3 regions of the Arthrobacter sp. DualSoilB13 genome follow, and region 2 is predicted to be linked to each of the others. Evidence: riboswitches for the same ligand, from Rfam matches in the RefSeq annotation. Region 2 holds a riboswitch; each other region holds the start of a gene.
The links. A riboswitch is a leader RNA that binds a small molecule or an ion and turns the genes downstream of it on or off. The one in region 2 is predicted to bind cyclic di-AMP.
Positions count from the first base shown of each region.

Region 1: linked by a shared signal. The riboswitch ahead of ACZ5J0_RS03795 (aggregation-promoting factor C-terminal-like domain-containing protein) and the one ahead of ACZ5J0_RS04720 (M23 family metallopeptidase) in region 2 are both predicted to bind cyclic di-AMP.
Region 3: linked by a shared signal. The riboswitch ahead of ACZ5J0_RS18315 (DNA polymerase III subunit gamma/tau domain-containing protein) and the one ahead of ACZ5J0_RS04720 (M23 family metallopeptidase) in region 2 are both predicted to bind cyclic di-AMP.

Region 1 is NZ_AP035865.1:779,179-782,427, forward strand. Features, by position in the region: gene ACZ5J0_RS03790 (glycosyltransferase) at 1-444, opposite strand, end outside; gene ACZ5J0_RS03795 (aggregation-promoting factor C-terminal-like domain-containing protein) at 656-1,519, opposite strand; cyclic di-AMP (ydaO/yuaA leader) riboswitch at 1,525-1,681, opposite strand; gene ACZ5J0_RS03800 (sensor histidine kinase) at 1,780-3,249, opposite strand, start outside.
Region 2 is NZ_AP035865.1:981,338-984,586, forward strand. Features, by position in the region: gene serC (phosphoserine transaminase) at 1-383, opposite strand, end outside; gene ACZ5J0_RS04715 (metal-dependent transcriptional regulator) at 677-1,372, shown strand; cyclic di-AMP (ydaO/yuaA leader) riboswitch at 1,584-1,795, shown strand; gene ACZ5J0_RS04720 (M23 family metallopeptidase) at 1,800-2,636, shown strand; cyclic di-AMP (ydaO/yuaA leader) riboswitch at 2,782-2,943, shown strand; gene ACZ5J0_RS04725 (C40 family peptidase) at 2,948-3,249, shown strand, end outside.
Region 3 is NZ_AP035865.1:3,971,654-3,974,902, reverse strand. Features, by position in the region: gene ACZ5J0_RS18320 (PucR family transcriptional regulator) at 1-357, shown strand, start outside; gene ACZ5J0_RS18315 (DNA polymerase III subunit gamma/tau domain-containing protein) at 523-1,863, opposite strand; cyclic di-AMP (ydaO/yuaA leader) riboswitch at 1,866-2,014, opposite strand; gene ACZ5J0_RS18310 (ATP-dependent DNA ligase) at 2,254-3,249, shown strand, end outside.

The sequences.
Region 1 (3,249 bases), 200 kb from region 2:
TGCCAGACGCGTGCCGACAGCGAGGTCTGAGTGGCCCGACATCAGCGGGGCCAGAAGAGGAGCCACGGCCGAAAGGTCGAAGGACAGGTCCAGGTCTATATAGGCAAGCAGCGGTGACGCGGAGGACAACCAGATCTTACGGAGGGAGTTTCCGCGGCCCCTTCGATCAAGACGGACCACCATAAGCTCGGGGAATTCCCTCGCCAGGCGTTCGGCGATCCGCAGGGTGCCGTCCGTGCTGGCGTTGTCCACCACAGTGATCCGGAAGGTGTGCGGAAGAGTGTCTGCAAGGTGCCCGTGCAGCCTGCGAAGGTTTTCTTCCAGGCGGACTTCCTGGTTGAACACGGGTATGGCGATGTCCAGGACGGGAGCCAGCGCGGGTGTGCTGGCGGGAGTGCCTTGCACCGTCCGATGCAGTGCTGGCCGGGGAGCTGTGAGCGTCATATATCCAGCATGCGACGGCCGATTATGTGGGCTTTAGGCGGAGGCTGTGACCGCGCTGTGAACCATGGGCAGCGCCTGTGAACCACGGGTGGCGCCTGTGAACCACGGGTGGCGCCTGTAAAACAGCAAAAGCCGCATCCGTTCCCGCCATCCGCTCCAGTGGGTACTGGGGCGGACGGCGGGAACGGGCGCGGCAATGAAGCGGTCTGGCTTAGTACCAGTTGTTGGCCAAGTGGAAGCCCAGAGCGGCGGACGGGGATCCGTAGCGCTCCTTGATGTAGTTCAGGCCCCACTTGATCTGGGTCTGGTAGTTGGTCTGCCAGTCAGCACCAGCGGAGGCCATCTTGCCGGCCGGGAGGGACTGGACAATGCCATACGCGCCGCTGGAAGCGTTGGTGGCAGTTGTCCTCCAGTTGGATTCCTTCTCCCACAGGGTGTTCAGTGCGGTCATCTCAGCTGCGCTCCAGCCGTAGTTGCCCAGGATGCTGGCGGCGTAGGCCTTGGCGGCGGCGGGGTCGTCCACGGCTTTCGGGGCGGCTGCGGCAGCTGCAGCTTCCGCAGCGGCGGCGGCAGCAGCGGCGTCGGCGGCTTGCTTGGCTGCAGCGTCAGCGGCAGCCTTCTCAGCTGCGGCTTGGGCGGCAGCGGCGTCGGCGGCTTGCTTGGCTGCAGCGTCAGCGGCAGCCTTCTCAGCAGCGGCCTGGTCAGCGGCAGCCTTGTCGGCAGCGGCCTTCTCAGCAGCTGCCTTGTCCGCGGCAGCCCGGTCAGCTGCGCCCTTGGCGGCGGCAGCATCCAAGGAAGCGGAGATTTCAGCTGACTTGTTGGCGCTGACCTGGGCAGCAGCCTGGGTCCCGGCAACGCGGCTCGCCTCAGGGAGAGTCAACGCGGCGTTTGCGGCGGTTCCGAGCGATGCAACACCCAGTGCGGCTGCAACAACGCCGGCTACGACTGACATGCGGTGGCCGGACTTACCCTGGCGGGCAGCGTTCTTGAGGACGGACTGCGACTTGGTGAGCGGTGCGTTGTGTTCGTCGCGGTGACGCGCAGAAGGGCGCGTCTGATCGTTAAATTCAGACATGTTGTGTGACCTCTCAGCGCCTGCGGAGTTAGCTGTCGGGTTCGGATGAGGTCATCCGGCCGCGCGTCACGCTGCGGCTTCACCCCTAGGGCGGCACATTGCCAGGCCCGGAGACTGTGGGTCCCCCGTCTCTGCCTCAAAGAAGAACGGACTCCGGGAAGTGGCAGAGCTCGGCGCATCCCGGATGTGGGTCCTTGGGGAAACCCACCCTTTCGACGGTACAGGAGGTTTCTTCAGAAGTCACATTTAGGTAACAGAGATCACGACGCCGGTGAGTCGCCTTGCCGGCTTGTCTGACTTTCTCCGGCGCTTACCGTGGGAAGTCGCAGTGCGAACTCGGTGCGCCCGGGCCGGGAGGTCACCTCCACGGTGCCACCATGGGCGGCAACAATCGAATCCACAATGGAAAGGCCCAGTCCGGAGGTGCCTTCAGAACCCGATCTCGCGGCATCAGCGCGGGCAAAACGGGAGAAGATCCGGCCTTGGAAATCGACCGGAATGCCCGGGCCGTTGTCCGTGACTGTGACCACTGCGCTGCCATCAGCGGAGAGCATGACGCCTGTCACCACGGTGGTGCCGGGATCGGTATGTTTGCGCGCGTTGGACAGCAGGTTGGCGAGCACCTGGTGCAATTGCGTTACATCGCCGCGGACCGTGACAGGTTCATCGGGGAGCTGGAGGTGCCAGATGTGATCCGGCGCCATGACCTTCTCATCGCTGACGGTTTCGATCACCAATTGGGTCAGGTCAACGTCCTCGACTTTCACGGGCTGCCCCTCGTCCAGGCGCGCCAGCAGCAGCAGGTCCTCAACCAGCGTGGTCATGCGCTCCGATTGGCTTTGGACCCTTGCCAGCGACTTGCGGCCATCGTCGGTGAAGGTCTCGGTCATCCTCAGCAACTCCGTGTAGCCTCGGATCGCGGTGAGCGGTGTGCGGAGTTCGTGTGAGGCATCAGCGACGAACTGACGCACCTTGGTTTCGCTTTCCTGCCGTGCTTCCAACGCACTGGCGACGTTCTCCAGCATCTGGTTCAGAGCATGGCCAACGCTTCCAACTTCCGTTCCGGGATGAGCGGCCGACGGCGGTACGCGCACCGCAAGTGCGACCTCACCGGCGTCGAGGGGGAGGCGCGAAACCTTGGTGGCAACCTCGGAGAGCTGCTCAAGCGGCCGCATGGTCCGCCGGATGATCACTGTTCCGGCGAGGCCGATCAGTACCAATCCGCCCAACGAAACCAACACCATGGTCCACACCAGCGAGGCCTCGGCGCTTTGCTTGTCCGCCAAGGGCAGTCCCGTCACGATCACATCACCGTAGGTGTCCACTGCCACCAGCCGGTAGTCACCATTGGACAGGGACCGATCCACCGGGACGTTGTCCTTGGGGAGCGACAACAGGACCTGCTCATCGGCTGCGGAGAGTGAAACGCGGTTGCCTTGGGCGTCGATGAGCCCCGAACTCCTCACGGTTGAGCCGTCGATCCTCGCGTTGAGCGTTCCCGCGGCCTGGCCGCGCGCCTCCAGCGGGTCAGGCCTTCCGGAGGGGTTCGTGGGAAAGTTCGACGGCGGCCTGCCGAAGTCGGTCGCGCGGCTGGACGCCTGCTCCAATTGCCTATCGAGCTGCCTGTTGAAGACCATGTCCATGGACGCGTAGCTGACAATGCCCACGGCTCCGCAGATGGCCACCAGGAGTGCCATGGCCACCAGGACCAGTCGGGTCCGCAGGTGCCA
Region 2 (3,249 bases):
TCGGCCTTGATGATGGAGGAAGCATCGAGGAAGGGTGCCTTGTTGGTGGCGGCAGCGAACTTGGAACCGAACTCACCGAAGGACAAGTGCTGTGCCTTCTTCTCCACCAGGCCAAACGCCGCCACATCCCAGAACGCCGTTGAGCCGCCTACGCCGAGGACAACCTCGTAACCTTCCGGAGCGCGGAAGAACTGGCTGAGTCCTTCACGGACCGAACCCACCAGGTTCTTGACTGGAGCCTGGCGGTGGGAGGTACCCAGGATGGTGGACGATGCTGCAGACAACGCCTCGATCTGTTCCGGGCGAACCTTGGACGGTCCAGCGCCGAAGCGTCCGTCCTTGGGCAGAAGGTCGGCGGGAATGGTGATGCTGTTGTCGCTCACGTGGCGCTCCAATGGGTGTCGGCTAGAGATGGGAGGTGGCATGGGGCATCAACTGCCCCTTCGACACCCCAATTCTGCCTGACACGGCCCGGCCTCAGGAACCTGCCACCGTCATAGTCCGCCACGTGGAATGCGGTCCCACCGAATGCGACCGGAATTATCCAGAGTAATTCCAAATAAGCTAGGCTGGGGGTTGGCGTTCCGGGGGCGGCGGTGCACACCGTCCGCCCTTGCCAGGGACGCGGTACGGTGGAGATTACGCAAGGAACTGCGTTCGAGGAGAGCTGAGCTGGATGACGGATCTGATCGATACCACTGAGATGTATCTTCGGACCATTTTGGAGCTTGAAGAAGAAAACATTGTGGCCCTGCGGGCCCGCATCGCCGAGCGCCTGCGGCACTCCGGCCCCACTGTTTCCCAGACCATCGGACGCATGGAGCGCGATGGCCTGGTGATTGTGTCCAACGACCGCCACCTGGAACTGACGGAAGCGGGCCGGAAGCGCGCCACCGAAGTCATGCGCAAGCACCGCCTCGCGGAGCGCCTGCTGGCCGACGTCATTGGGCTCGATTGGGCCTACGTCCATGATGAAGCGTGCCGCTGGGAGCACGTCATGAGCGAGCGTGTGGAGCGTCGGCTCTACGAGCTCTTGGAACACCCCACGGAGTCTCCCTACGGCAACCCCATCCCCGGACTTGAAGCGCTTGGCGGCCTTGCCAGCCAGCCCTTCCCTCGGCTGGATGTCAACCTGCTCCAGGCAATGGACGGATATGCCGCCGCTACCCGCGTGGTGGTCAGCCGCCTCGCGGAGCCCATCCAGGTTGAGCCGGAGCTCCTGACCCAATTGGACGAAGGCGGAATCCGTCCCGGCGCAAGTGTCTCGCTGGAGCGCGTCGGCGAGTACATCTCCGTCCGTGTTCCGGGCATCGAAGGCGCTTTGGAGCTGCCGCCCGAGGTGGCCGCGCACGTCTTCGTATCCCTCAACTGAGTGTCGCCGGCAGCGCCGTGTCAAACCTCACTTCTGTCACTTTTTAGCGTGCGTGACCTGCGGTTTTCCGAAAATAGTGATAAGGGCTTCTCGCTCTGAGCCCGATCCTGTTGATAACGAATTTATTACCGAAGGCCTTAATCCCCTATAGTTATTTACTAGCGCTGATACCAAAGCGTTACCTGATCCGGAGCCGAGCTCTGCCAGCGGATCAGGTGTGTCACCCACCACTGGCAGAGGCGGGGGAACCACAAGCGGCTGTCTAAAGAAGCAGCCTTGGGGTGAAGTCCGCAGCAGAAGTGCCCACGTATACAAGTCCCTCTTGGGATACCTGTGTGCCGTGAGCGCCTCGCGCGGACCGGGTCTTTGTACTCTCTGACCCGAATCCGACAGCTAACTTCGCAGGCTTTTGAGAGAGGAACAGAGTTTGACATCGCAGAACGTCAGGGGTCGCCGCCGCGCGTCCGGCCCCGCTGCTGAGCTGCGGCCAGCCACCGTCGTCACGGAGATCCGGCCCCGCGCCACCGAGCGTCAAGTGCGCCGCCGTAAGAGCCCCCTGCGCCAGGTTGCCGACTTCGCCGCTGCCAGCGGCGTCGGGCAGAAGGCCGGTGTTGCGCTTGCCGCCACCGGGCTTGCCCTGACTGTCGGCCTGCCGGCCACCAGCCCGGTCATGGCCACCTCGGAATCGGGCCAGACCGAGTCCGCCCTCGCCGTCGCAGCCCCCGCGGGCAGCCAGCCCGAGGTTTCCGCGGCCGCGTCGGCGAAGATCGACTTCAGCCGAGCCGCAGTCGCCACTGCCGCTGACCCCGATGGGAAGTTGAAGCAACTGCTCAGCGCCCAGTCGGCCGGAAGCATCCAGCGCGCATCATCCGTTGGCACCATGGCCAGCCCCCTTGACACGCTTACCACGGCATCGCCCTTCGGCTACCGCATCAGCCCCCTCACGGGCGGCGCCGGTGACTTCCACCGGGGCCAGGACTTCGTTGCCCAGTGCGGCACCGCTGTCCACGCAGCGGCAACCGGCAAGGTCACTTTCGCCGGATGGCACGAATATGGCGGAGGCAACCGTGTGGTGATCGACCACGGCAACGGCCTCGAGACCACGTACAACCACCTGTCGTCCTTCACCGTCCAGGTGGGACAAACCGTCAACCGTGGCGATACCGTCGCGCTGAGCGGCACCACGGGCGCTTCAACCGGCTGCCACCTCCACTTCGAGGTTCAGGTCAACGGTGAAGTCGTAGACCCCATGGGCTGGCTCTAACCAATCTGATGGTCGCCTCTCGCATGTGCGGGACACCCCGTGACCTGAATGTGACATTTGCGTTCAACTGTTGTAGCGTACAGAGCGCATCGGCTTTTTAGGGGGCCGGTGCACTTGAGTGGATTGCCTAGCTCTGCCACCTCTCAAGGTCCGTTCGCATAAATCGTCTGGCAGGGGCGGGGGAACCACTTCTGGTCTTCGTGAGAAGGCCTTGGGGTTAAGTCGCAAATCTTCCTTGGAAGCGGCGCGGCCGGATGACTCCCATCCGAATCCGACAGCTCACCTCGCAGGCATTGGGAGAGGCTACCTACGTGTCATCACGCACTACCCCTGCGCGCCATCGCGCCCAAACGGTTCGCACGAACCCGTTGAACACGCTTTCCAAGGCTGTATCCACCAACGCCGGAACCATGAGCCGTCAGGCCATCGTTCTGGCCGCAGCCTCAGGCCTCGTCCTCACCGTCGGATTGCCCGCACAGGCAGCCGACGCCGATGTTTCCAAGACTGAAGCCTCCAGCACCCAGCAGCTGGTTGTAACGGCAGTGGTTACCGCAGAGCCAACAGCCACCGTTTCCTTCGAGAGCCCCACCGTGGCCACCAAGGAAGCCCCCAA
Region 3 (3,249 bases), 1.3 Mb from region 2:
GCCGCAGTAGACCTCCCTTTGGGTGAGCTCGTGGACAGCCGAACTGTTGGCGTGTACCAGCTGTTCGATCGTTTGGTAGCACCGGGCGGTTGGGATGACACGGGATCTGTGCATTTCAGGGCACTCGAGGACCACGACAAAAACGGCGAACTCCTGCCCGTCCTTGAATTGCTCTATGACAATGACGGCTCGGTTCAGGACGTCGCCGCCAAACTTCATCTCCACAGGAGCAGCATCTACAACAGGCTCGGCCGGATCCGCCAGCTCATCGGTGCTGATCCGTTGAGTGGCGCGATCCGGCTCGAGTTACATGCGGCCCTGAAGGCCAGGCGTTGGGCAGTACGGCCACGGATCTGAGCCTGCTTCCCCTTGTAAGTACGAAGTATGCGGTGTTGGCTTACGAGCGCCGCAAACGCTGGCAGCTCCAGCGCCCCATCCGCCGACGGAACGTGGCGGTCCGGCTGCTGCTGCAGTACCGGCTATGCCACCCCGCATGGGTGGACGTACGGGGCACGCGGGTGCTCAACCGAATACCTTCTGGGCGGCATCGAGGATGTCCTGAAGTGCCGATTCACTGGGCTGCGGTGCTGAGGCAGCGGTCGGCTTGCCCGGTTTCGGCTTGGACGTCGGCGTTGCAGTATCCGTCGGCGTTGCAGTATCCGTCGGCGTTGGAGTCGGTGTGGGAGTCGCAGTTCCTGTGGGAGTCGGGGTCGGTGTGGGAGTGCCCGTTGGCGTCGGCGCAGGCGGTGTAGTGATGGTGTCCGAGGGCGGCACATCGCTCGGCGCGGGGGCCGGCTGGGTGGGTGCCGGGCTGGTGGCGCCAGGAACTGCCGGGACTGCGGACGAGCCCGCTGACGGAACCCATACCGGGTCCGCGAGCGAAACCTGTGGGGTGGGAGTCGACGACGGCGACACCGCCCCGGGTGCCTCCGCGATCGTCGCGGGCTGGCCGGCCTCGGAGGAAGCCGTTGCCCCTGATGCTGTGGATGGCGTGGAGGCCGAAGGTGATGACGCCGTGGTGTAGGAAGCCTTGGGCCCGGGGGATGCCGAACCCGAGGTGCGGCCTTCGCCCCCGCTGGCTTCCTGCGACGGGGTTTCCTGGCCGAAGAACGGAAGTTCAAGGGCTGGCCCCAAAGCGCCGGCTGTCAGCACGAGGCCAAGGGCCCCCGCCACCACGGCCATGCGCTGGCTCATGTGTTTGACCGAAGCTGCCTTGCGCAGGGCGGCCTGTGGTTCACGGCTGAACGGTTCGCGGCCGAACGAGGATGTGGCGCCAAAACCGGACTTGGTGGTGGGCGCAGCGGCCGGCTTTCGAACGTCCCGGCGGCTTGCCAGTGATGCCGAGGCTGTAGCAGCTGCGGCCACCTGAGCTGGAGACTTGCCGCGCGGGGACTCAGCGTCCTTGCGCGGGGACTCCGTGGGTTCCGGCGTGCGCGCGGACTCATCGCGGGCAGTGACTACGGGAATGGCCGCAGTTGCGGGTTCCGGCGTTGCAGGCTGCACTACTGGAATAGCCGTGGTGGCGGGTTCCTGGCTGGCCGGCGGAACGATGGGGATGGCTGCGGTAGGAGGTCCCGGTGTGGTGGACTTCGGAGCTGCCGCCGATTCCTCGGGCGCGAGTACGGCCCGGGCAGCACGCTCGCGCTCGGCTGCGCGGATTTCCGCACGCGTGGTGGGTTTCACCGCGGCGGGCATGGCCGCAGTGGCGGGTTCCGGCGTCGTGCTTGACGTTCCGCTGACGGCGGCGGAATCTGCCGGCGCGTTGTCAAGGAATCCGCTGGGTTGGGCCCGACGGCGTCCGGTTGGCTTGGTGCGCTCGCCTTCAGTCTGGGCGCGGCGCGGCTGATCCATGGTTGGGGACATGGTGGTTGCCTCTCAACGCCTTCGAGGTTAGCTGTCGGGTTCGGACGAGGCCGTCCGGCCGCGCAAGGCGGCTTCACCCCAAGGGCTTGTGGGTAACAAGCCCGGGAACCTGGGTCCCCCGTCTCTGCCGCGGGTCTGGCGGATCCCGGATTGCGGCAGAGCTCGGCGTCAATCCGGAAGCGGCCCAGCGGAGATATGGGTCGCCCTACGACGGTACATGAGCCGGAAAGTAAAGTCACATTAATGTAACGGGCGGTAGTTCAGCCTAAGCGGTAGGCTTCTAGCGCTTAGGCTTCGGGGCCGGTGCTGGGCAGCAGGCATCGGACGGCTCGACCAAGATATCCCTGGCCAACACTAGCTTCGGCGCGCACCGGCGGGTAGACATTGTCTATGGACCTGCCTGTGATGCCACCCGTCTCGCCCATGCTCGCCAAATCCGTTCCGACCATCCCCGATGTTGGGCACTATGAGCCCAAATGGGACGGCTTCCGGACCATCGTCTTCAAGGACGGCGACGAGATCGTCCTGGGCAGCCGCAACGAGAAGCCCATGACCCGCTACTTCCCCGAGGTGGTGGATGCCCTCAGGAAGAACCTGCCGGACAAATGCGTGATTGACGGCGAAATCGTCCTGATCGAGGGTGGCCGGCTCGAATTCGAGGTGCTCCAGCAGCGGATCCACCCCGCCGACAGCCGCGTCCGTATGCTTGCTGAGAAGACCCCGGCGTCCATGATTGCGTTCGACATCCTCGCGCTAGGCGATCAGAACCTCATGGACAAGCCGTTCTCCGAGCGCCGGGCCATCTTGGAACGTGCGCTCGCCGAGGCCGAGCCGCCTGTGTATGTGACTCCTGCGGTGACTGATCTGGAACGGGCACAGGAGTGGTTCGTACAACTGGAGGGCGCGGGCCTGGATGGTGTGCTGTCCAAACCACTGGATGGGGCGTACCTCCCGAACAAGCGGGTGATGTTCAAGACCAAACACGAGCGCACGGCCGATTGCGTGGTGGCTGGGTTCCGCTGGCACAAGACCGCGAAAGTAGTGGGCTCCATGCTGCTTGGCCTGCACGACGACACCGGCCGGCTACATCACGTGGGAGTAGTGGCATCGTTTCCCATGGCCAAGCGCGAGGCCTTGGTGGCTGAGCTTGAGCCGTATCAGATTGAACTCGACCAACACCCGTGGGGCGAATGGGCCAGGCAGGACGAGGCTGCCGGGGGTTCACGCATGCCGGGCGCCCAAAGCCGCTGGAGCGGGGGCAAGGACTTCTCCTTCGTGCCCCTGCGCCCCGAGCTCGTGATCGAAGTGAAGTACGACTACATGGAGGGGGACAGGTTTCGGCACACCACGCAGTTCCGCAGGTGGCGGCCGGACAGGACCCCCGGG